DNA from 4 places in the Methylobacterium sp. 092160098-2 genome. Region 3 is predicted to be linked to each of the others. Evidence: predicted binding sites of a transcription regulator. Region 3 holds the regulator's gene; each other region holds the start of a gene.
What was found. The regulator LexA, encoded in region 3, represses DNA repair genes until DNA is damaged. The targets are predictions, from matches to a motif close to TGTTCNNNNTGTGTTCNG.

Region 1 (4,844 bases), on a different contig from region 3:
CCGACGTCGTTCTCAAGCACCGCGAGCTTGACCGACGTTCCGGTGCCGGCAATGCGGTCGAACCGGGCCATGGCATCGTCGCGGACGGCATCCGCGCGATCGAGGAAGGTCTGGAGGGTCTCGGCCTTCGACACCGAGCCGCCTTCCGGAACCGCGTCGGGATCGCGCGCCTGGGCGGCCAGATAGGTCTCGACGTCCGTCCGCAGCGACGCGAGTTCCGACGCGTCCACGGTGCCGTCGAAGTTCGCATCCGTGGTGGACATGAATTCCGCGGCCGCCTCGCGCTCGTCTACCGGCATCGTCGCGAGCAGCGCCTGCATCTCCTGCGGGGTGACGACGTCGTCGTGGTCGACGTCGGCGCGGTCGTACAGGGCGAGCGTGCCCCGAGCCGCCGCCGGGAAATCGATGCCGCCCGCCTGCGGATCCGCCCCCGCGACGCGTATCATGACCGACCAGTCGTGCTCGAAGCCGGGGCGGACCTGCTCCTTGAAGGAGGCGAGCGCGGTCTCGAGTTCGGACCGGTCTACCACGCCGTCGTGGTTCGCATCCGCCATCACGAAGATCGCCGAGACCGTCGAAGTCAGCGGCTGCGGCTCAGGCATTGCGGCGGCCAGAGCCGGCGCCGCGACGAGACCCAGGAAGGAACCGATGAAGAGAGCGCGCATTTCGTATCTCCCGTTCCTTCGAGCTTAGGTTCATTCCTTCGCAGACGCAATTCGGGGGCGGATCCTTCGAGAAGCTTCGGGCGGGCCGGCGGCGAGCCGCTGGACGCGCCAACGACCGATCTGCCCGGCATGATCGCCGTATCAGCTCGAGACTTCGAACCCTTGCGGGAGCGGTGCGCGATCGGCAGCGATGTTCGGCTGCCGGACACGCACCGGCGCAACGATGCTCGGGGACTTCGGCAGGAAATCGGCCGATACGCGTCGTCGGACACGCTCGGCTCCCGAGTAGGCGCGCGGGCCTGCAGCCGGCCGCCATTCCGGACCGGCGGGAAGCCGGACATCCATGGTCCGGTCGCGGTCGGGTCGTCGAACGGGAGAAGGCCCGCGGACGGTGCTTCCGTCCACGGGCCTCCTCCCGTTCGTTTCCGTTCCGATCCGAAGGTCAGGCGGCCTTCTTGCGCGGAGCGGTCTTCTTCTCGACGGTCGCCTCCGCCTGGGTCTGCCTGGCACCCACCTGACCCAATCCGATCGCCTTCGCGAGCTCGGAGCGCTTCGCCGCGTAGCTCGGAGCGACCATCGGGTAGTCCTGCGGCAGACCGTACCGTTCGCGGTACTGCTGCGGGGTGACGCCGTGGCTGGTGAGATGGCGCTTGAGGGTCTTGTACGACTTGCCGTCGATGAAGCTGACGATGCCATCGTCCGAGATCGACTTGCGGATGGCGCCTGCGGTCGGCTTGGCCACCTCCTCAACCGCCGCGGCGGAGACCGACCCGGTGCCGAGACCGGCGACTGCGTTGTGGATGGAGGCGATCAAGGCGGGCAGTTCGGTCGAGGGAACCGAGTTGTTGGAGACGTACGCCGCGACAAGATTGGCGGCCGTCTCGATGAAGCGCGACGATTCCGAGTTCTGATTGATCATGTCTGAATACACTTTCGATAGTCAGGCGCCCGCCTAATTCCTGATGGGCAGATCGCGCCGCCGATGCGGTCTCAACATATGTTGGCCGCGAAGTAAAGTCTGGTTCCTTCGATCACAACCCGGCCATGCATCCTTAACCAAGCAGATTCGGCGGTCGCGCCCGCCACGAATACGGTCAAGCTAGTTCGAGGAGGGCCCTCCAGGCCATTCCGGAATTCATCCACTTCGAAGTCGCGCGTCGCGCGATCCCGCCACGGGCGGGGCTTGAAGCCGCACTCCGGGCTACGGCGTCGTCCACAGCCATCCACAAGCGCCCGACGCCTCTAACCATCGGTCGCGACACTCCTTTTTCGATGCAGTCGCAACGTCGCCGAATCCGGCTTGCCCGAACGACCTCCTCCATGTTCTTGTTTCGTTCCCGAAGCGCCGATCGGAGGCCCCATGCTGCAAGTCGCCCGTCCAACCGGTCTTCAGGTTCCGCTGCCGATCCTGGCCAGGGCGGTGAAGGCTGGATTCCCCTCCCCTGCGGACGACTTCATCGAGCAGGAGATCGATCTCCAGCGCCTTCTGATACCCAACCGTCCGTCCACGTTTCTGGTGCGCGTGGCCGGCGACTCCATGGTGCTGGCGCGCCTCTTCGACGGGGATATTGCGGTCGTTGACCGGTCCATCGAGCCCGCCGACGGGGACGTGGTGGTCGTCGACATCGACGGGGAACGCAGCTTCAAGGTCTGGTCGCGAAGGCACCAGCGCGTGCGCCTGTCCTTCGCGAATCCGCGGTTTCCGGAGTTCGATCTCCCGCCCGGCGCCATCGTCGAGGTCTGGGGCGTGGTCTCCGGCTCCATCAACCCGCGCCGTCGCGCCTCGGCCGTCCGGTAGGACCGTGTCCGACCGCCCGCGCGGGGCATCCGCCACGGGAGGCGCGGCCTCGTGACCGCCGCGCCCCGATCCTTCGCCCTGAGCGACGGCAACAGCTTCTACTGCTCCTGCGAGCGTGTCTTCGATCCCCGGCTCGCTCGCGTGCCGGTCATCGTCCTCTCGAACAACGACGGATGCGCGATCGCCAGGACGCAGGAGGCGAAGGACCTGGGCATCCGCATGGGCGAGCCCTGGTTCAAGATCCGCCAGCTCTGCCGGAACCAGGGCGTGCGGGTCTACTCCTCGAACTACGCCCTCTACGGAGACATGTCCGCCCGGGTGAACGAGGTCTACCGGCGCTTCTCGCCCCGCATCGAGATCTACTCGATCGACGAGAGCTTCGTGGACCTGTCGGACGTGCGGGAGTCGGAGCGTTCCGAGCTCGCGCGGGACATGCGGGAGACCGTGCGCCGCTGGACCGGAATACCGACCTGCGTCGGCATCGGGCCGACCAGGACCCTGTCGAAGCTCGCCAACCACATCGCGAAGAAGCACCCGGAACTCGGCGGCGTCTGCGATCTCACGGACGAGGACGAGCGGGCGGCCTGGATGGTGCGGATCCCGCTGCAGGACATCTGGGGCGTCGGACCGGCGACCGCGAGGAAGCTCGAGGAGATCGGTTGCGACAGCGTCGCCGACGTGCGGGATCTGGATCCGCGCTCGGTGCGCAAGCGGCTGACCGTCGTCGGCGAGCGCCTCGTGTACGAGCTGCGCGGCATCGCCTGCCTCGATCTCGAGACCGTGGCGCCGACGCGCAAGGGATGCGCGGTCACGCGTTCCTTCTCGGACCGCGTCGAGGACCTCGACACCATGCTTCAGGCGGTCGCGACCCACGCCACGCGGCTCGGGGAGAAGCTGCGCGCCGGCGGCCTGGGGACCGATCATCTCACGGTCTTCTTCCACACCTCGGAACACGATCGGGACCGCCCCCAGCGGTCGGTGTCGACCGTCGTCACGCTGCCGGAGGCCTCGAACGACAGCCTCGTCCTGGTCAAGGCGGCCTCGTTCGGCGTGCGGCGGGCGTGGAGGGACGGGTACCGATGGTCGAAGTCCGGCATCATCACCACCGACCTCCTGCCTCTGGGAACGTCCCAGCGCGCGCTGATCGGCGACTTCGACCGCGAGCGCGGTGGCGCGCTCATGGAAGCCATGGACGCATGCAACCGGCGCTTCGGGCGGGGCACAGTGGTCCCGGCCTCCGCAGGGTTGGAGAAGGAACGCTCCTGGTCGACGAAGTTTGAGATGCGCTCGCCGCGCTACACGACGAGGCTCGACGAGTTGCCGGTGGTCCGGGCGTGACCCGACGCGGCCGGAGCCGCTCAGTCGGGGATCCTGGCCTTCCTCGGCGGCAGCACCAGGAGCGACACCTCCGGACAGTCCGCCGTCGCCGGCGTCAGCGTGCGACGACCGAACGGGATCACGTTCCCGGACCGCTCCGGGAACGTGGAGGCGGCGGGGGCCGCCGACACCTTCGGAGCCGATCCGCCGGTGGCGATCCGCATCTTCGTGTAGGGCGAGTAGCGCCTGCGCTCCAGCCACGCGGGGAAACGGACCTTTTTCATCACGCCCTCGGCGGCTCTCCGATCGGAACCGAACGCAGACATGGAAACGGCCTTCCAGGCCGGAGGGGAATGACAGTGCGTCCCAAAGAGTTGCGTAGGCGTCCAAGATCGGCTCCGCCTCCCCCGAAACCGGACTCACTCGGCCTTGGCCGCCTCCCTGGCGAGCCGCTGCGCCCGAAGGCGCGCCGTTCTCTCGTCGCGCGCGCGCCGTTCGCGTTCGACGTCGGCCCAGACCGCGGCGGCCGCTTCGCTCCGTTCGGCCTCGCGGGCCGCCTTGGTCTCGGCCCGGCCGACCGCGCCGCTGTCCCGGTGATCCACTTCCACCTCCGTGAGGAAATCGGCGGGATACTTAGCGCAGCCGTGGACCGCGACACCCCTCCGGAGAGATCGCCGGCGGGTGTCGGGTGCGCTCTGAAGGAACCAATTGTCGCTCCGACGGGAGGCGCGCCTTGCCAACGCACGTCCTGCACCCCATCGAAACGTCGAGCGAAGAAGTCGCGTGACGCGGGCGCTGTATCGTCGACCGCCCGTGCAACGAGAACCGCGAGGAGAAGGTGATGGCCAACAAGACGACGTACATCGTCCAGGCGTTCGAATTGAAGCGGAAGCGGCTTGTGCCCGGCGACCGCCAGCCGGCGACCACGGATCATGGAGCCAGAAAGCGCGCCGAGGCCGTGGCCGGCCGCAAACCGGGCGCCGCCGCCCTCAAGGTGGTCGCCGACGACGAGACGGGCGAGCTCGAGAGCATCGAGGTTCTCGCGAAGTTTGGCGAGGTTCCGG
Region 2 (4,844 bases), 230 kb from region 3:
TGGCTGGGCTACGATCTCGCCAGCGTCGGCCCCGGCGGGCCGCATCTCACCGAGATCGCCCCGGAGGCGGATGTTCTCGTGCGCACCGCCGGCCTGCCGGGCGAGGTCCGCACCGACCGCTTCGACCTCGACCTGCGCCGCCGCAACGGCCACACCCTGCCGGTGCGGCTCTACCACCGGGTCGCCTTCGGCAAGGACGGCAAGCCCGGCTCGTCGCGGACCTTCGTGATCAACCGCTCGGCCGGGGCCGAGACCGACGAGCCGCAGCGCGCCGCCGAGGTGCGCCTCGCCCGCTTCCTCAACAACTCGCCGATCGCGATCGCGACCCTCGACCGGACCGGCTGCATCGCCCGGGCCAACGCCTCGTTCACCCGGCTGTTCGGCACGGTGCCGCGCCAGGCCGATGACGGCGCCTTCGACGGTGACGGCGCGACCCGGGTCGAGCCGAACGTCGCCGATTCCGTGGCCGACCGGACCGCCCTGGAAGCCGGGCTCGCCCGGGCGGCGAGCGGTCGGACCGATCCGGAACCCATCGAGGTCCAGCTGACCGGGCCCGGCGGCCGCTCGGCCCGGGTCTGGCTCAGCCCCGCCGACGGCGGCGATCCGGGGCAGCAGACCGACGAGGCCGAGCGGGTGATCCTGTACGCCCTCGACACGACGGCGCAGCGGCAACTGGAGCAGCAGGTCGCCCAGGCCCAGAAGATGAACGCGGTCGGCCAGCTCGCGGGCGGCATCGCGCACGACTTCAACAACGTGCTGCAGGCGATCATCGGGTACTCGGACCTGCTGCTGGCGAGCCATCGGCCGACCGACCCGGCCTTCCAGGACATCATGCAGATCAAGCAGAACGCCAACCGGGCGGCGGGCCTCGTCCGCCAGCTCCTGGCGTTCTCCCGGAGGCAGACCCTGCGTCCGGAGGTGATGAATGTCGGAGAAGCGCTCTCCGAACTCACCCTCCTGCTCAAGCGCCTGCTCGGCGAGCGGGTCGCCCTGGAGCTGAAGCACGGCCGCGAGGTCTGGCCCGTGAAGGCCGACGTCAACCAGTTCGAGCAGGTGATCGTCAATCTCGCGGTCAACGCCCGCGACGCCATGCCGGAGGGCGGCAAGCTGATGATCCGGACGGAGAACGTCTTGGATCCGGGGGCGGCCTCCGATGCGGAGGGACGCGGCGGGGCGCCGGCCGGCGACCACGTGCTGATCGAGGTGCGCGACACCGGCCAGGGCATCCCCCCCGAGCTGATGGAGAAGATCTTCGAGCCGTTCTTCACCACCAAGGAGATCGGCAAGGGCACCGGACTCGGCCTGTCGACGGTGTTCGGCATCGTCAAGCAATCGGGCGGCACCATCGACGTGCAGTCGACGATCGGGGAGGGGACCGCCTTCCGCATCTACCTGCCGCGGCATGTGCCCGTGGCCGAACCGGAGGAGGTTCCGGCCCCGACTGCGGTGCCGGCGCTCCCGCGCGCGGAGCCGCTCGCGCCGGTCTCCGGGTCGCCGCGGCCGGCTGCCGAGCCGGGCGATGCCGGCGCGCCGCGGAGTGCACCGGCTCCGGCCACGGCCGACAAGCCGGCGCCGCGCAAGCCCGCCGCGGATCATACGGGGCAGGGCACCATCCTGCTCGTGGAGGACGAGGATCCCGTCCGGGCGGTCAACAGTCGCGCCCTCTCGGCCCGCGGCTACACGGTCCTGGAGGCGGCCTCCGGCCTCGAGGCCCTGGCGATCGTCCGCGAGGGCACCCAGCCGATCGACCTCGTCGTCTCCGACGTCGTCATGCCCGAGATGGACGGCCCGACCCTGCTGCGAGAGGTGCGCAAGCATCAGCCCGACCTGAAGGTGATCTTCGTCTCCGGCTACGCCGAGGACGCCTTCCGCAAGAACCTGCCGGAGGGGGAGACCTTCAACTTCCTGCCGAAGCCCTTCAGTCTGAAGCAGCTCGTCGAGACCGTGAAGAAGACGATGGCCGATTGAACGGCGTCGATGGCGTCGTCGATGGCAGCGTCCCGGCCCTTCCCTGCGAAATCCGGCATCCGGTGCCGCCCACCGTGTTCAGACCCTGAACGGAGTGCGGCACCGGATCCCGGGCATGCCCCCGACGGATCGGTGCGCCGGAGGCCGCGGTTCGCCCTGAACCGCATCGGTGGCGCCGGCAGGCTATGCACAACCCACGGTACCGCCCTTGTCGAAATAGAACAAAACAGGTACATGAAGGCGGTGGGGACGCGCGTTGTGAACTGCGTCCAACCCCTTCATAAGGAGCCCGCCAGATGGCCCAGCCCGCATTGAAAGTGGTCGACATGCCCCCCGTGGACAAGGACAAGTCCAAGGCCATTGACGCCGCCCTGGCTCAGATCGAGCGCGCCTTCGGCAAGGGCTCGATCATGCGGCTCGGCAAGAACGACAAGGTTCAGGAGGTCGAGACCGTCTCGACCGGATCGCTGGGCCTCGACATCGCCCTCGGCGTCGGCGGCCTCCCGCGCGGCCGGGTGATCGAGATCTACGGCCCCGAATCGTCCGGCAAGACGACGCTGGCGCTCCACACCATCGCCGAGGCCCAGAAGAAGGGCGGCGTCTGCGCCTTCGTGGATGCCGAGCACGCCCTCGATCCGGTCTATGCCCGCAAGCTCGGCGTCAACCTCGACGACCTGCTGATCTCGCAGCCCGATACGGGCGAGCAGGCCCTGGAGATCACCGACACGCTGGTGCGCTCCGGCGCCATCGACGTGCTGGTGGTCGACTCGGTGGCCGCGCTGACCCCGCGCGCCGAGATCGAGGGCGAGATGGGCGAGAGCCAGCCGGGCCTTCAGGCCCGTTTGATGAGCCAGGCCCTGCGCAAGTTGACCGGCTCGATCTCACGCTCGAACTGCATGGTCATCTTCATCAACCAGATCCGGATGAAGATCGGCGTGATGTACGGCAGCCCCGAGACCACCACGGGCGGCAACGCCCTGAAGTTCTACGCCTCGGTGCGCCTCGACATCCGCCGCATCTCGACCCTGAAGGATCGCGACGAGGCGATCGGCAACCAGGTCCGCGTCAAGGTGGTGAAGAACAAGGTCGCGCCGCCGTTCAAGCAGGTCGAGTTCGACATCATGTTCGGCGAGGGCGTGTCGAAGGTCGGCGAGCTGATCGACCTCGGCGTGAAGGCCGGCATCGTCGAGAAGTCAGGCGCGTGGTTCTCGTATAACAGCCAGCGCCTCGGCCAGGGCCGCGAGAACGCGAAGGGCTTCCTGCGCGACAACCCGAAGATCGCCGCCGAGATCGAGGGCTCAATCCGGCAGAATTCCGGCTTGGTCGCCGAGAAGATCCTGGAAAACGCGACCCCGACCGCCGACGATCTCGACGAGGGCGAAGCCTGATCCGAAGACCGGGCGGTGGACCAAGTCCGGCGCCCGATCCCTTGAGACCGAGCCCCATGGCGATCGCAGGATCGCCATGGGGTTTTGTTTTGGGCCCAAGGCACCGATCGATAGCGGAATACGAAAGAAGCGGACGTCCAGACTCGGCCGCGGCCTCAGAGATCCTCGACGCAGAGTTGGGGCACCACCAAACAGGCACGCCCCCAACCCGTATGCGACGCCACCGCGGCGAGTGGCGGTCCCGACAGAGACCTCCGCGCTTCACGTCGGCGCCTGCACACGCATTCAGATCGCAGGATGCCGAAACGACGAAGCCCGGCACGAATCCGGCTCTTACGAGTCGAATTGCGTCCGGGCGTTCGTCGAACCGGTCATGCCGCGACCCAGGAATGGACCCGTCTCGGGGGCCATCCCGCAGCGTCGCGGGCCGGGATCAGGCGGATGCGGAGACCGCAGCCGCCGGGATCCCAGGATCAGGCGGCCTCGCCGGCCTCGGCCTGGGCGGCGTCGCCCTCGACCAGCTTCCAGGTCTTGGTCTTCGAGAAGGGACGGCACTCCTCGATGAACACCGTCTGCCCGACCTTGGCGACATTCGCCTCGTCGTGCGCGTGGTAGTTCTTCGAGCGGCGGACGGTCTTCTTCATCACCGGGTGGGTGAAGCGGCGCTCCACCTTGACCACGATGGTCTTCTCACCCTTGTCGCTAACGACGGTGCCCTGCAGGATGCGCTTCGGCATGGTGTTCTCCTAGCGGCCCGTATCAGCTCTTGGCCGCCTGCAGCGTCTTCGCGCGCTGCAGCGTCCGGACACGGGCGATGTCGCGACGGACCTCACGGACGCGGGCGACGTTCTCGAGCTGGCCGGTGGCCCCCTGGAAGCGCAGGTTGAACTGCTCCTTCTTGAGGTTGATCAACTCGTCATTCAGCTGATCCGGCGACAGGGCCTTGAGATCAGACACTCTCTGGGTCGACTTCACGATATCCTCCGTTCAGTCGGCGATGCGCTGGACGACCCGCGTGCGGATCGGAAGCTTCGCGGCGCCGAGGCGGAGCGCCTCCTTGGCGATGTTCTCGGCAACGCCGTCGACCTCGAACATGATCCGGCCGGGATGGACCCGGGCCGCCCAATAGTCCGGGGCGCCCTTACCGGAGCCCATGCGGACCTCGGTCGGCTTCGACGAGACCGGCACGTCCGGGAACACCCGGATCCAGACGCGGCCCTGGCGCTTCATCTCGCGGGTGATCGCGCGGCGGGCCGCCTCGATCTGGCGGGCGGTGATGCGCTCGGGCTCCACCGCCTTCAGGCCGAACTGGCCGAAGTTCAGCTCGAAGCCGCCCTTGGCCGCACCGTGGATGCGGCCCTTGAACTGCTTGCGGAAGCGGGTCTTTTTCGGTTGCAGCATGGCTTCCTACCTTACGCGTGCTCGCGCTCGCGGCGTCCGCGCTCGCGGCCGCCCTCGCCATCGCGCTCACGGCGTCCGCCGGAGCGG
Region 3 (4,844 bases):
GCTCCTCGGCGCGCGCCCGGCGACGCTGGCGGCGGTGCTCGCGGTGGCGGCCGCGTTCCTCGGCTTCGCGGCGGCAGCCTGGCGGGTCTCGGAGGTCGCCGCCCCGGTCCTCACCCGCACCACCATCGGCCCCCTCATCGGAACGGTTGAGGCCCTGGACGAGCGCGAGGTCGGCGCCCGGCTGCTGATCCGGGTGGAGAGCTTCGCCGGCCTCGCGCCGGAGGCGCGGCCCGCCCGGGTGCGGGTGTCATTCCGCAAGACGCCGACCCCGCTTCCCGGGGACGTCGTCGCCGCCACCGCCCGGTTGTTGCCTCCCCCGGAGGCGGCCCGGCCCGGAGGCTACGATTTCGCCCGAGACGCCTACTTCCAGGGGATCGGCGCGGTGGGCTCCCTGGTCGGGGCGGTCACGATCCGGGCGCCGACCGAGCCGCCGCCCCTCCGCCTGCGGCTCGCCGCCACGCTCGACGCGGCCCGGAACGGGCTCACCCGCCGGATCGCGGAGGCCGCCGGCGGCCAGGCGGGCGCGGTGGCGGCGGCCCTGGTGACCGGCAAGCGCGGCCTCATCGGCCCGGCGACCAACGATGCGCTGCGCGCCGCCGGCATCTACCACGTTGTGTCGATCTCGGGCCTCCACATGGTGCTGGCCGCCGGCGTGGTGTTCTGGCTGGTGCGGGCGCTGCTCGCGCTGGTCCCCCATTGCGCGCTCCTCTGGCCGATCAAGAAGATCGCGGCCGGCTTCGCCATGGTCGGCGTCACCGCCTACTGCGCCTTTTCGGGCTGGGACATCGCCGCCGAGCGCTCGCTGATCATGACCCTGATCATGCTGGGCGCGATCCTGGTGGACCGGCCGGCCCTGTCGATGCGCAACCTCGCCCTCGCGGCGCTGATCGCCCTGGCCCGGGAGCCGGAGGGCCTGCTCGGCCCGAGCTTCCAGATGTCCTTCGGCGCCGTGGCCGGGCTGATCGCCTGCGCGCGGCTGATCGACGGGCGGCTGTTCGTGCGCCCCGGGGCGGGCCGGCTCGGTCGGCTCGTCGGCACCGGCCTCTCGGCGGTCACCGGGACCCTGGCCACGACCCTGGTGGCGCAGGTCGCGACCGCACCCTTCGCCACCTACCATTTCCAGACGATCCAGCCCTTCGGCCTCGTCGGCAACGCCCTGACCCTGCCGCTCGTCTCCCTCGTGGTGATGCCCTCCGCGGTGATCGGGATCCTCGCCTATCCCTTCGCCCTCGACCGCCCGATCTGGTGGCTGATGGGTCAGGCGGTGGGGGGCATGCTCGCCGTCTCCCAGTGGATCGCCAGGTTCGAGCGGGCCATCGTGGTCGTACCGGCCTTCGGCACCGCGGCGCTGTTCCTGCTGACCGCGGGCCTGCTGCTCGCGACGTTACCGGCCTCCCGCCTGCGCTGGCTCGCCGTGCCGCCGATCCTGCTCGGACTCGTCGTCGCGGCCCGACCCGACCGCTACGACCTCTATGTCGATCGGCAGGGTGCGGGGGCCGCGGTGCGGGGGCCGGACGGACGGCTCGCGGCCCTCGGCAGCCCGTCCGGCTTCGTTCTCGAACAATGGCTGAAGGCGGACGGCGATGGACGGGGAGCCGGGGCACTGATCGTCCGATCGGGCAGCGGCCGCTGTGACCGGCTCGGATGCACCGCGCGCCTGCCGGACGGACGGGCGGTCGCCCTGGTCCGGGACCGGCGGGCCTTCCCGGAGGATTGCGCCCGCGCCGCGGTGCTGATCACGGGTCTCGTGGCCCCACCGACCTGCACCGGCCCCCTGGTGATCGACCGGCGCGTCCTGGCCGCCCAGGGCGCCGTCGCCCTCAGGTCCGACGGCGACGGCTTCGTCGCCCGTCACGCCCGGGCCGATGGCCGCTCCGTGCCTTGGCGACCACGCTCGGGACACGGGTCGGGGCCGCCACAATTGGTCACCGCGCCCTCCGCGGAGGCCCGCGCCTCTGACGACGTGGCGACAACGCCTCCGGAAACCGATGCGTCGGGCGGGGACCTCGCCCCCGGCGACGCGCCGGCCGAGCCGCTTCAGTAGCGGCGGACGAGGCTGACGAGGCGGCCCTGGATCCGGACCCGGTCGGGCCCGAGGACGCGCGTCTCGTAGGCCGGGTTGGCGGCTTCCAGGGCGATCGAGGAGCCGCGGCGGCGCAGACGCTTGAGCGTCGCCTCCTCGTCGTCGATCAGCGCCACGATGATGTCGCCGGTATTGGCCGTGTCCTGCTTGCGGATCACCACGAGGTCGCCGTCGAGGATGCCGGCCTCGACCATCGAGTCGCCGCGCACCTCCAGGGCGTAGTGCTCGCCGCCGGCCACGAAATCCGGCGACAGGGTGATGGCATGGCTCTGGTTCTGGATCGCCGAGACCGGCGTACCGGCGGCGATCCGGCCCATCACCGGGATCGAAATGGCACGACCGGCGTCGTCGATCATCCGCGTGCTGGCCGGGGCCGGCGGATGCTTGGACTTGCCGCCCTCGACCACGCTCGGGGTGAAACGGCGCGGCTCGGCCGGGGCCGAAGATGGGGCCGAAGATGGGACCGTCTGGCTCAGGCTCTCGGGGATGCGGATCACCTCGATGGCGCGCGCCCGATTCGGCAGGCGCCGGAGGAAGCCGCGCTCCTCCAGGGCCGTGATCAGCCGGTGGATGCCGGATTTCGACTTGAGGTCGAGGGCGTCCTTCATCTCGTCGAAGGACGGCGGGACGCCGCATTCCTGCATCCGGCTCTGGATGAAACGCAGGAGGTCCAGCTGCTTGCGCGTGAGCATCGAAGGGGGACTCGCGGCTTGGCAGACCGCCCCGTGACGGTCTCTGAAACAAATCACGAACAGGTTAAACGTTCCGCAAGTGTTCCGCAAGGGCGGCACCGCTACGCTTGGCGCGTCGCTCCGCGCTCACGGGAGCAAGGTCGAGAAACGCATTGACGGCGCAAGCGGAGCCGTTTCAATGCACCGCGGCGCCCCGCCGGGAAGGCGGCGGATCCGGGCCGCGGGCTGGGACCCTCTTGGGATGACGAGGATGCGACGACCCGCAGCTCTGCTGCCCCTCGGCCTCGCCGCCCTCGGCCTCGCCGGCTGCACCACCGGGTTCTCCTACATCTCGCGGAACTACGTGGCGCTCACCCCCCAGGTGGTGACGATCGGCTGCAAGGAGCCCTACGAGGTCTACGACAACCGGCAGATGCGCCGGATGCTGATCGTCTCGAACGCCCTGCGCGAATATACCGGCTGCAACCTGAGCGAGGCCCGGATCGATCCGGAGCCGAACGCCACCCGGGTGAAGCGCTTCCGAACCGCCGCCCGGGCCTATCTCGACGAGACCGTGCGCGAGGATTGCCGGATCACCGGCGAGACCGTGTTCGATCCGCTGAAGACCGAGTTCGCCTACGCCTGCGACACGCCGATCGAGAAGCGCGGCACCGTGGTCCCCCGCCTGCCGGGCCGCAATCCCGGTCTCGCCCGCTGACCGACCGGCGGCGCGCCGTCAGGCGCCCGGCTTCGGGAAGGTCCGTTCCGCCGCGTCGCCGGCGGCGGCGAGCAGGGCGCGTGCGAAGGCCCGGGCTTCCGCCCGGTCGAGAACGATCGCGGCGGTGACCGGCGCGCCGCCGAGGTCGGCCAGGGCGAGTTCCAGGCGCACCCCGTCGGGCACGGCGGTCGCCTGCAGGCTCCAGCCGGAGCCCCGATCCGTGCTCTCCGCCATCACATGTCCCTCCCGCCTGCCCCGGGAAAACGCCGCAGGCGCCCGCCGGAACCGCCCGTGCGCGGGACTGTTCCCGAGCCGTGCCCAGCGCTTCCCTGCCTCGCCTGTCCGCTTACCTCAAGGCCGCAGGCCCGGGACTCGTGGTGATGCTGGCCGATACGGATGTCGGAAGCCTCATCACGGCGGCCCAGAGCGGGGCGCGCTGGGGCTATTCGCTCCTGCTCCTCCAGATCCTGCTGGTGCCGATCCTGTACGTCGTCCAGGAGCTGACGGTGCGGCTCGGGACCGCCACCGGACGCGGCCACGGCGCGCTGATCCGGGAGCGCTACGGGCCGGTCTGGGCCTGGATCTCGTACGGCGGCCTCGTGGTCGCCGGCATCGGCGCCATCGTCACGGAATTCTCCGGCATCGCCGGCATCGGGGACCTGTTCGGGGTGCCGCGGCTCGTGAGCCTCGGCCTGCCGGCCTGCCTGCTCCTGGGGCTCGTCTTCACCGAGAGCTACCGGCGCGTCGAGGTCGTGGCGATCGTGGTCGGCCTGTTCGAGCTGGTCTTCGTCGGGCTCGCCGTCGCGGCGCGGCCGAACCTGCCCGAGATCGTCGCCTCCTTCGGGCACATGCCGCTGGGCGACGGCCAGTTCCGGGTGCTGATCGCGGCCAATATCGGCGCGGTGATCATGCCGTGGATGATCTTCTACCAGCAGTCGGCGATCGTCGATAAGGGCCTGGGCTGGGAGCACGCGCGGCGCTCGCGGCTCGACACACTCGTGGGTGCGGTGGTGTCGCAATGCGTGATGGGCGCGATCCTCGTCGCCGCCGCCGCCACGATCGGCAAGGCCGGGCAGGGCAGCGCGAAGGGGCTGGAGACCGTCGGCGATCTCGCGGGCGCCTTCACGCCGGCCCTGGGGCCGTGGCTCGGGCAGGTGGTGTTCGGGGTGGGCATCATCGCGGCGGCCTTCGTGGCGCTCAACGTCGTGGCCCTGGCGCTGGCCTGGGGGTTCGGCGACGTGACCGGCCGGCCGCACTCCCTGGAGCAGTCGCCCCGGGAGGCTCCGGCCTTCTACGGCGCCTTCGCGCTCGCGGTCGCGGCCGGCGCGGTCGCCGTGCAGCTCGTGCCGGATCTCGTGGCGCTCAACATCGC
Region 4 (4,844 bases), 410 kb from region 3:
GCCGCATGGCACTGTCGAGGAAGGCGAGCCCGGGCAGGGCGCGCAGCCGGGCCGCCGCCGCGACGGGATCGATGAAGGGGATCTCTCGGGTCCACATGACCGGGTTCGGGCTGTTGTCCTGGGCGAGGGCGGGGCAGATCCTGTCACGCTGCCGTCGCACAGGCGATGCCGCGGGGGAAGCGGCAGTTGCACGCAGGGACCGCCCCGGGGGGCAGACAGGGCGTGCTTCCGACGCAGACCGCGTCCCCGCGGCTTCATGTGGGATGTCAGGGCAGGCGCGCAAAGTCCTGGTCAAACAGCCAGGTTTCCGGTTCTGCGTCAGCGGCGCGCGCCGGTCCGGTCACCCCTGCGGCGGCCGGTCTCGCGCGGCGGCGCGGGAGCTTGTATAGGAACCGCGATCCCGAATTCCCGTCCTCGCGCTTCGGGCGACCGATCCTTGGTTGCCCGCGCCGGGCCTGTCCGACCCGAATGCCATGACCGCCACGCCTGCTCCCCGCGGCCCCGCTCCCGGAGCCGAATCCAAAATCACGGCCCCCAAGATCTCGTTCGTGTCGCTGGGCTGCCCGAAGGCGCTGGTCGATTCCGAGCGGATCCTCACCCACCTGCGCGCCGAGGGCTACGAGCTGGCCCGCCGGCACGACGGCGCCGACGTGGTGATCGTCAACACCTGCGGCTTCCTCGATTCGGCCAAGGCGGAGTCGCTCTCGGCCATCGGCGAGGCCATGGCGGAGAACGGCCGGGTGATCGTCACCGGCTGCATGGGCGCGCAGCCGGAGGAGATCCGCGAGAAGTATCCGGATCTCCTGGCGGTGACCGGGCCGCAGGCCTACGAGTCGGTGGTGGCCGCCGTCCACGAGGCGGTGCCGCCGGCCCACGACCCGTTCCTCGACCTCGTGCCGCCGCAGGGGATCAAGCTCACCCCGCGCCACTACGCCTACCTGAAGATCTCGGAGGGGTGCAGCAACCGCTGCAGCTTCTGCATCATCCCGTCCCTGCGCGGGAATCTCGTGAGCCGCCCCGCCGCCGACGTGCTGCGCGAGGCCGAGAAGCTGGTGAAGGCCGGCGTGAAGGAGCTGCTCGTCGTCTCGCAGGACACCAGCGCCTACGGCGTCGACATCCGCTACGCCGAGAGCCCGTGGCGCGACCGGCAGGTCCGGGCCAAGTTCTACGACCTGACCAAGGAGCTCGGCGAGCTCGGGGCCTGGGTGCGGCTCCACTACGTCTACCCCTACCCGCACGTGGACGAGGTCATCCCGCTGATGGCCGAGGGCAAGGTGCTTCCCTACCTCGACATGCCGCTCCAGCACGCGAGCCCCTCGGTGCTCAAGCGCATGCGCCGGCCAGGCAACCAAGAGCGCCAGCTCGACCGGATCCGGAACTGGCGGCAGACCTGCCCGGACCTCGCGATCCGCTCGACCTTCATCGTCGGCTTCCCCGGCGAGACCGAGGCCGAGTTCGAGGAGCTGCTGGCCTGGCTGCAGGAGGCCAAGCTCGATCGGGTCGGCTGCTTCGAGTACGAGCCGGTGGCGGGCGCCACCGCCAACGCGCTCGGCGACCTCGTGCCGCCGGCGGTGAAGGCCGAGCGCAAGCGCCGGTTCATGGAGACGCAGAACGGCATCGCGCTGCGGCTGCAGCGCGCCAAGGTCGGCAAGCGGCTGCCGATCATCGTCGATGCCGTCGAGGGCGGGGTCGCCCGGGGCCGGTCCAAGGCCGACGCGCCGGAGATCGACGGCACCGTCCACGCCGCCTTCCGGCGCCCGGTGCGGGTCGGCGACATCGTCACCGTGAAGATCGACCGGGCCGAGGCCTACGACCTCTACGGCAGCGTGGCGTAAGGCTATTCCCGTCTTCGCTGCGCTCGCGATGACGGGCGCGGGCCGGACTCCTGTTGAAGCCCTCTCCGACGCGGCTTGACCCCGCCGGCCCACCGCGGTCTTTGGAACAGAGCAGGAACTCACCGCGGATCTCCGAGGCGGCGATGGATCCGGAGGTCGCGCTCCGCAAGATCATCCACATCGACATGGACGCGTTCTACGCCTCCGTGGAGCAGCGCGACGACCCGTCCCTGCGCGGCAAGCCCCTGGCGGTGGGCGGCTCGCGGGAGCGGGGCGTCGTGGCGGCGGCGAGCTACGAGGCGCGCAAGTTCGGCGTGCGCTCGGCCATGCCGTCGGCCACGGCCCGGCGGCTCTGCCCGGACCTGCTGTTCGTGAAGCCGCGCTTCGAGGTCTACCGGGCGGTCTCGGAGGAGATCCGCGCGGTCTTCGCCCGGCACACGCCGCTCATCGAGCCGGTGGCCCTCGACGAGGCCTATCTGGATGTCACCGAGAACCTCCTGGGCCTGCCGACGGCGACGGCCGTGGCGAAGGCGATCCGGGCCGAGATCCTGGAGCGCACCGGGCTCGTGGCCTCGGCCGGGGTCTCGTACAACAAGTTCCTCGCCAAGGTGGCGTCCGACCACAGGAAGCCGAACGCCCTGTTCGTCATCACCCCCGCCATGGGGCCGGACTTCGTGGCCGAACTGCCGATCGGCCGGTTCCACGGCGTCGGTCCGGTCACCGAGGCGAAGATGAAGCGGCTCGGGATCGAGACCGGGGCGGATCTCCGCGCCTGGACGCCGGAGCGCCTGCGCGAGACCTTCGGCTCCGCGGGCGCCTATTACCACGCGGTCGCCCGGGGGATCGACGAGCGGCCGGTCCGCGCCCACCGGGTGCGCAAATCGATCGGGGCGGAGACCACCTTCTCGGAGGATACGGCGGCCTTCGAGGTCCTGGCCGCCCGGCTGGCGCCGCTGTTCGACAAGGTCTGGGCGGGGGCCGAGGCCAAGGGGATGCGCGCCCGGACCGTGACCCTGAAACTGAAGTTCTCGGATTTCGCCCAGGTTACCCGGGCGAAATCGCTCACCGTTCCCGTGGCCGACCGGGCCAATCTGGAGCGGATCGGCCTCGACCTGCTCGCCGGCCTGTTCCCCCTGCGGCGCAGCGCGCGGCTGATCGGGGTGTCGCTGTCGGGCTTCGCGCAGGACGCGCCCGAGGCGCCGCTCCAGCTCGGGCTGGCGCTCTGACGAGGCGCCCCGTCGCGGGGCCCTGTCGCGGGGCCCTGTCGCGGAGCGCCGTCGCGCGGCCCGCGCTGATGCGACGCGGGATCGTCGTGCGGTCGCGCACGCCGGGCCCGCGCGGCCGCCCCCACATGGGATCCATCCGGCGCGGACCGGCATTCGCCGGGACCGCGCGCACCGAAGGGTCCGTCCCATGTCGAAGCCCGCCGTCCTGGCTCTGTCCGCCGCGCTCCTGCTGACCGTCCCGGTGGGCGCCGCCCGCGCCGACGGCACCGCCGCCTTCGGGGCCGCCAACGCGGCGCAGCTCCTGGGCTACACCGCGAGCCCCGCCCAGCTCTACGTCCCGGCGAGTGGCCCATCCGCCGGGTTCGCGACCGGCCCGGCGCCCCAGCGGCCGAAGCCGCCGGCCCGCGCCCGCTGACCGGGATCGCCCGGGCCGGGCCGGCCTGGGCGTGCCGTCACCCCGGCTCGGTCAGGCGTTCTTGCGCGGCCGGTGGTCCGGGTCGACGCCGCCGTCGCGCTTCGTCTCGTTGTCGACGTCGCCCTCGAAGGTCGAATCCGCCTGCAGATCCGCCGGGTCGGCGCCGCTCATCCCCTTCGAGGTGCCGATCCCGGGATTGCCCTTGAGGTCGGCGTCCGTGGGCGTGTCGGTCTTCGGGTGCTTGCCTGACATGCTGGCTCCTGACTGGCATCCTGCCCGGATGCCGATGTCGGGCCAACGCGTCGGGGCGGGGGCGGTCTCCCGCGCGGCATGCGGCGGTTCGCCTCCCGCGCCCCGGGGGCGCTCAGCCGATCTGCGCCGCCGCGATCCGGCGGACGCCCGCCGCCTCCATCCGCGCCCAGGCCTGCGCCAGCGACCCGTCCACGTCGATCCCGCGCACCGCATCCTCCACCACGAGGACCTCGAAGCCGGCGTCGCGGGCGTCGAGCGCGCTCCAGGCGACGCAGAAATCGGTGGCGAGGCCGCACACGGCGACGCGGGTGATGCCGCGCTCCCTGAGCGCCCCCGCGAGGCCCGTGCGCGTGGCCCGGTCGGCTTCGAGGAAGGCCGAGTAGCTGTCGACCCGGGGATCGAGCCCCTTGCGCACCACTAGGCTCGCCCGGTCGGTGGCAAGCCCCGGCGCGAAGGTGGCGCCTCGGCTGCCCTGGACGCAGTGCCGGGGCCACAGCACCTGCGGCCCGTAGGGCAGCACGATGGTCTCGAACGGCGCCCGACCGGGATGGGTCTCGGCGAAGGAGACGTGATCCGCCGGGTGCCAGTCCTGCATCAGCACCACATGCCGGAAGCGGTGCTGGAGCGCGTTGATCGGCTCGACCACCGCGTCGCCCCCCGGGACGGGGAGCGCCCCGCCCGGCAGGAAATCGACCTGCACGTCGACGACGAGGAGCAGGTCGGCGTTGCCGGGCGTCACGGTCGCGGGCCTCAGGGCAGCATCACGATCGAGCCGGTGGTCTCCCGGCCCGCGAGGTCGCGGTGGACCTGCTGCGCCTCGGCCAGCGGGTAGGTGGCGTTCACCGCGATCTTCACCGCGCCGTCGCGCACCACCTTGAACAGGCGGGCGGCCGCCTCCTCCAGGGTGGCGCGGTCCGACGTGAAGGTCGCCAGCGTCGGGCGGGTCACGTAGAGCGAGCCGCGCGGGGCCAGCAGGCCGAGGTCGAGCCCGGTGATCGCCCCCGAGGCCGAGCCGAAGCTCGCCAGGAGGCCGAGCGGCGCGAGGCTGTCCAGCGAGCCCATCAGGGTCGCCTGCCCGACGCCGTCATAGACCACCGGCACGCCCTTGCCGCCGGT

Region 1: PQI07_RS28240 (LexA family protein) is a predicted target of LexA. The motif match lies at 1,987-2,004, and genes of this name have one in related genera.
Region 2: recA (recombinase RecA) is a predicted target of LexA. The motif match lies at 2,186-2,203, and genes of this name have one in related genera.
Region 4: dinB (DNA polymerase IV) is a predicted target of LexA. The motif match lies at 1,938-1,955, and genes of this name have one in related genera.

What each region holds. Positions count from the first base shown of each region.
Region 1 covers NZ_JAQPZJ010000002.1:598,141-602,984, forward strand. Annotated here, with positions in the region: gene PQI07_RS28230 (EF-hand domain-containing protein) at 1-665, opposite strand, end outside; gene PQI07_RS28235 (Ros/MucR family transcriptional regulator) at 1,108-1,584, opposite strand; gene PQI07_RS28240 (LexA family protein) at 2,026-2,463, shown strand; gene PQI07_RS28245 (Y-family DNA polymerase) at 2,515-3,801, shown strand; gene PQI07_RS28250 (hypothetical protein) at 3,822-4,064, opposite strand; gene PQI07_RS28255 (hypothetical protein) at 4,200-4,382, opposite strand; gene PQI07_RS28260 (hypothetical protein) at 4,622-4,844, shown strand, end outside.
Region 2 covers NZ_JAQPZJ010000001.1:4,323,831-4,328,674, forward strand. Annotated here, with positions in the region: gene cckA (cell cycle histidine kinase CckA) at 1-1,968, shown strand, start outside; gene recA (recombinase RecA) at 2,295-3,356, shown strand; gene rpsQ (30S ribosomal protein S17) at 3,830-4,093, opposite strand; gene rpmC (50S ribosomal protein L29) at 4,116-4,331, opposite strand; gene rplP (50S ribosomal protein L16) at 4,344-4,757, opposite strand; gene rpsC (30S ribosomal protein S3) at 4,769-4,844, opposite strand, start outside.
Region 3 covers NZ_JAQPZJ010000001.1:4,554,828-4,559,671, forward strand. Annotated here, with positions in the region: gene PQI07_RS21460 (ComEC/Rec2 family competence protein) at 1-2,044, shown strand, start outside; gene lexA (transcriptional repressor LexA) at 2,038-2,775, opposite strand; gene PQI07_RS21470 (hypothetical protein) at 3,026-3,472, shown strand; gene PQI07_RS21475 (hypothetical protein) at 3,491-3,706, opposite strand; gene PQI07_RS21480 (NRAMP family divalent metal transporter) at 3,787-4,844, shown strand, end outside.
Region 4 covers NZ_JAQPZJ010000001.1:4,963,360-4,968,203, reverse strand. Annotated here, with positions in the region: gene pabB (aminodeoxychorismate synthase component I) at 1-97, opposite strand, end outside; gene rimO (30S ribosomal protein S12 methylthiotransferase RimO) at 474-1,835, shown strand; gene dinB (DNA polymerase IV) at 1,979-3,061, shown strand; gene PQI07_RS23495 (hypothetical protein) at 3,249-3,476, shown strand; gene PQI07_RS23490 (hypothetical protein) at 3,528-3,728, opposite strand; gene pncA (bifunctional nicotinamidase/pyrazinamidase) at 3,841-4,467, opposite strand; gene PQI07_RS23480 (quinone oxidoreductase family protein) at 4,479-4,844, opposite strand, start outside.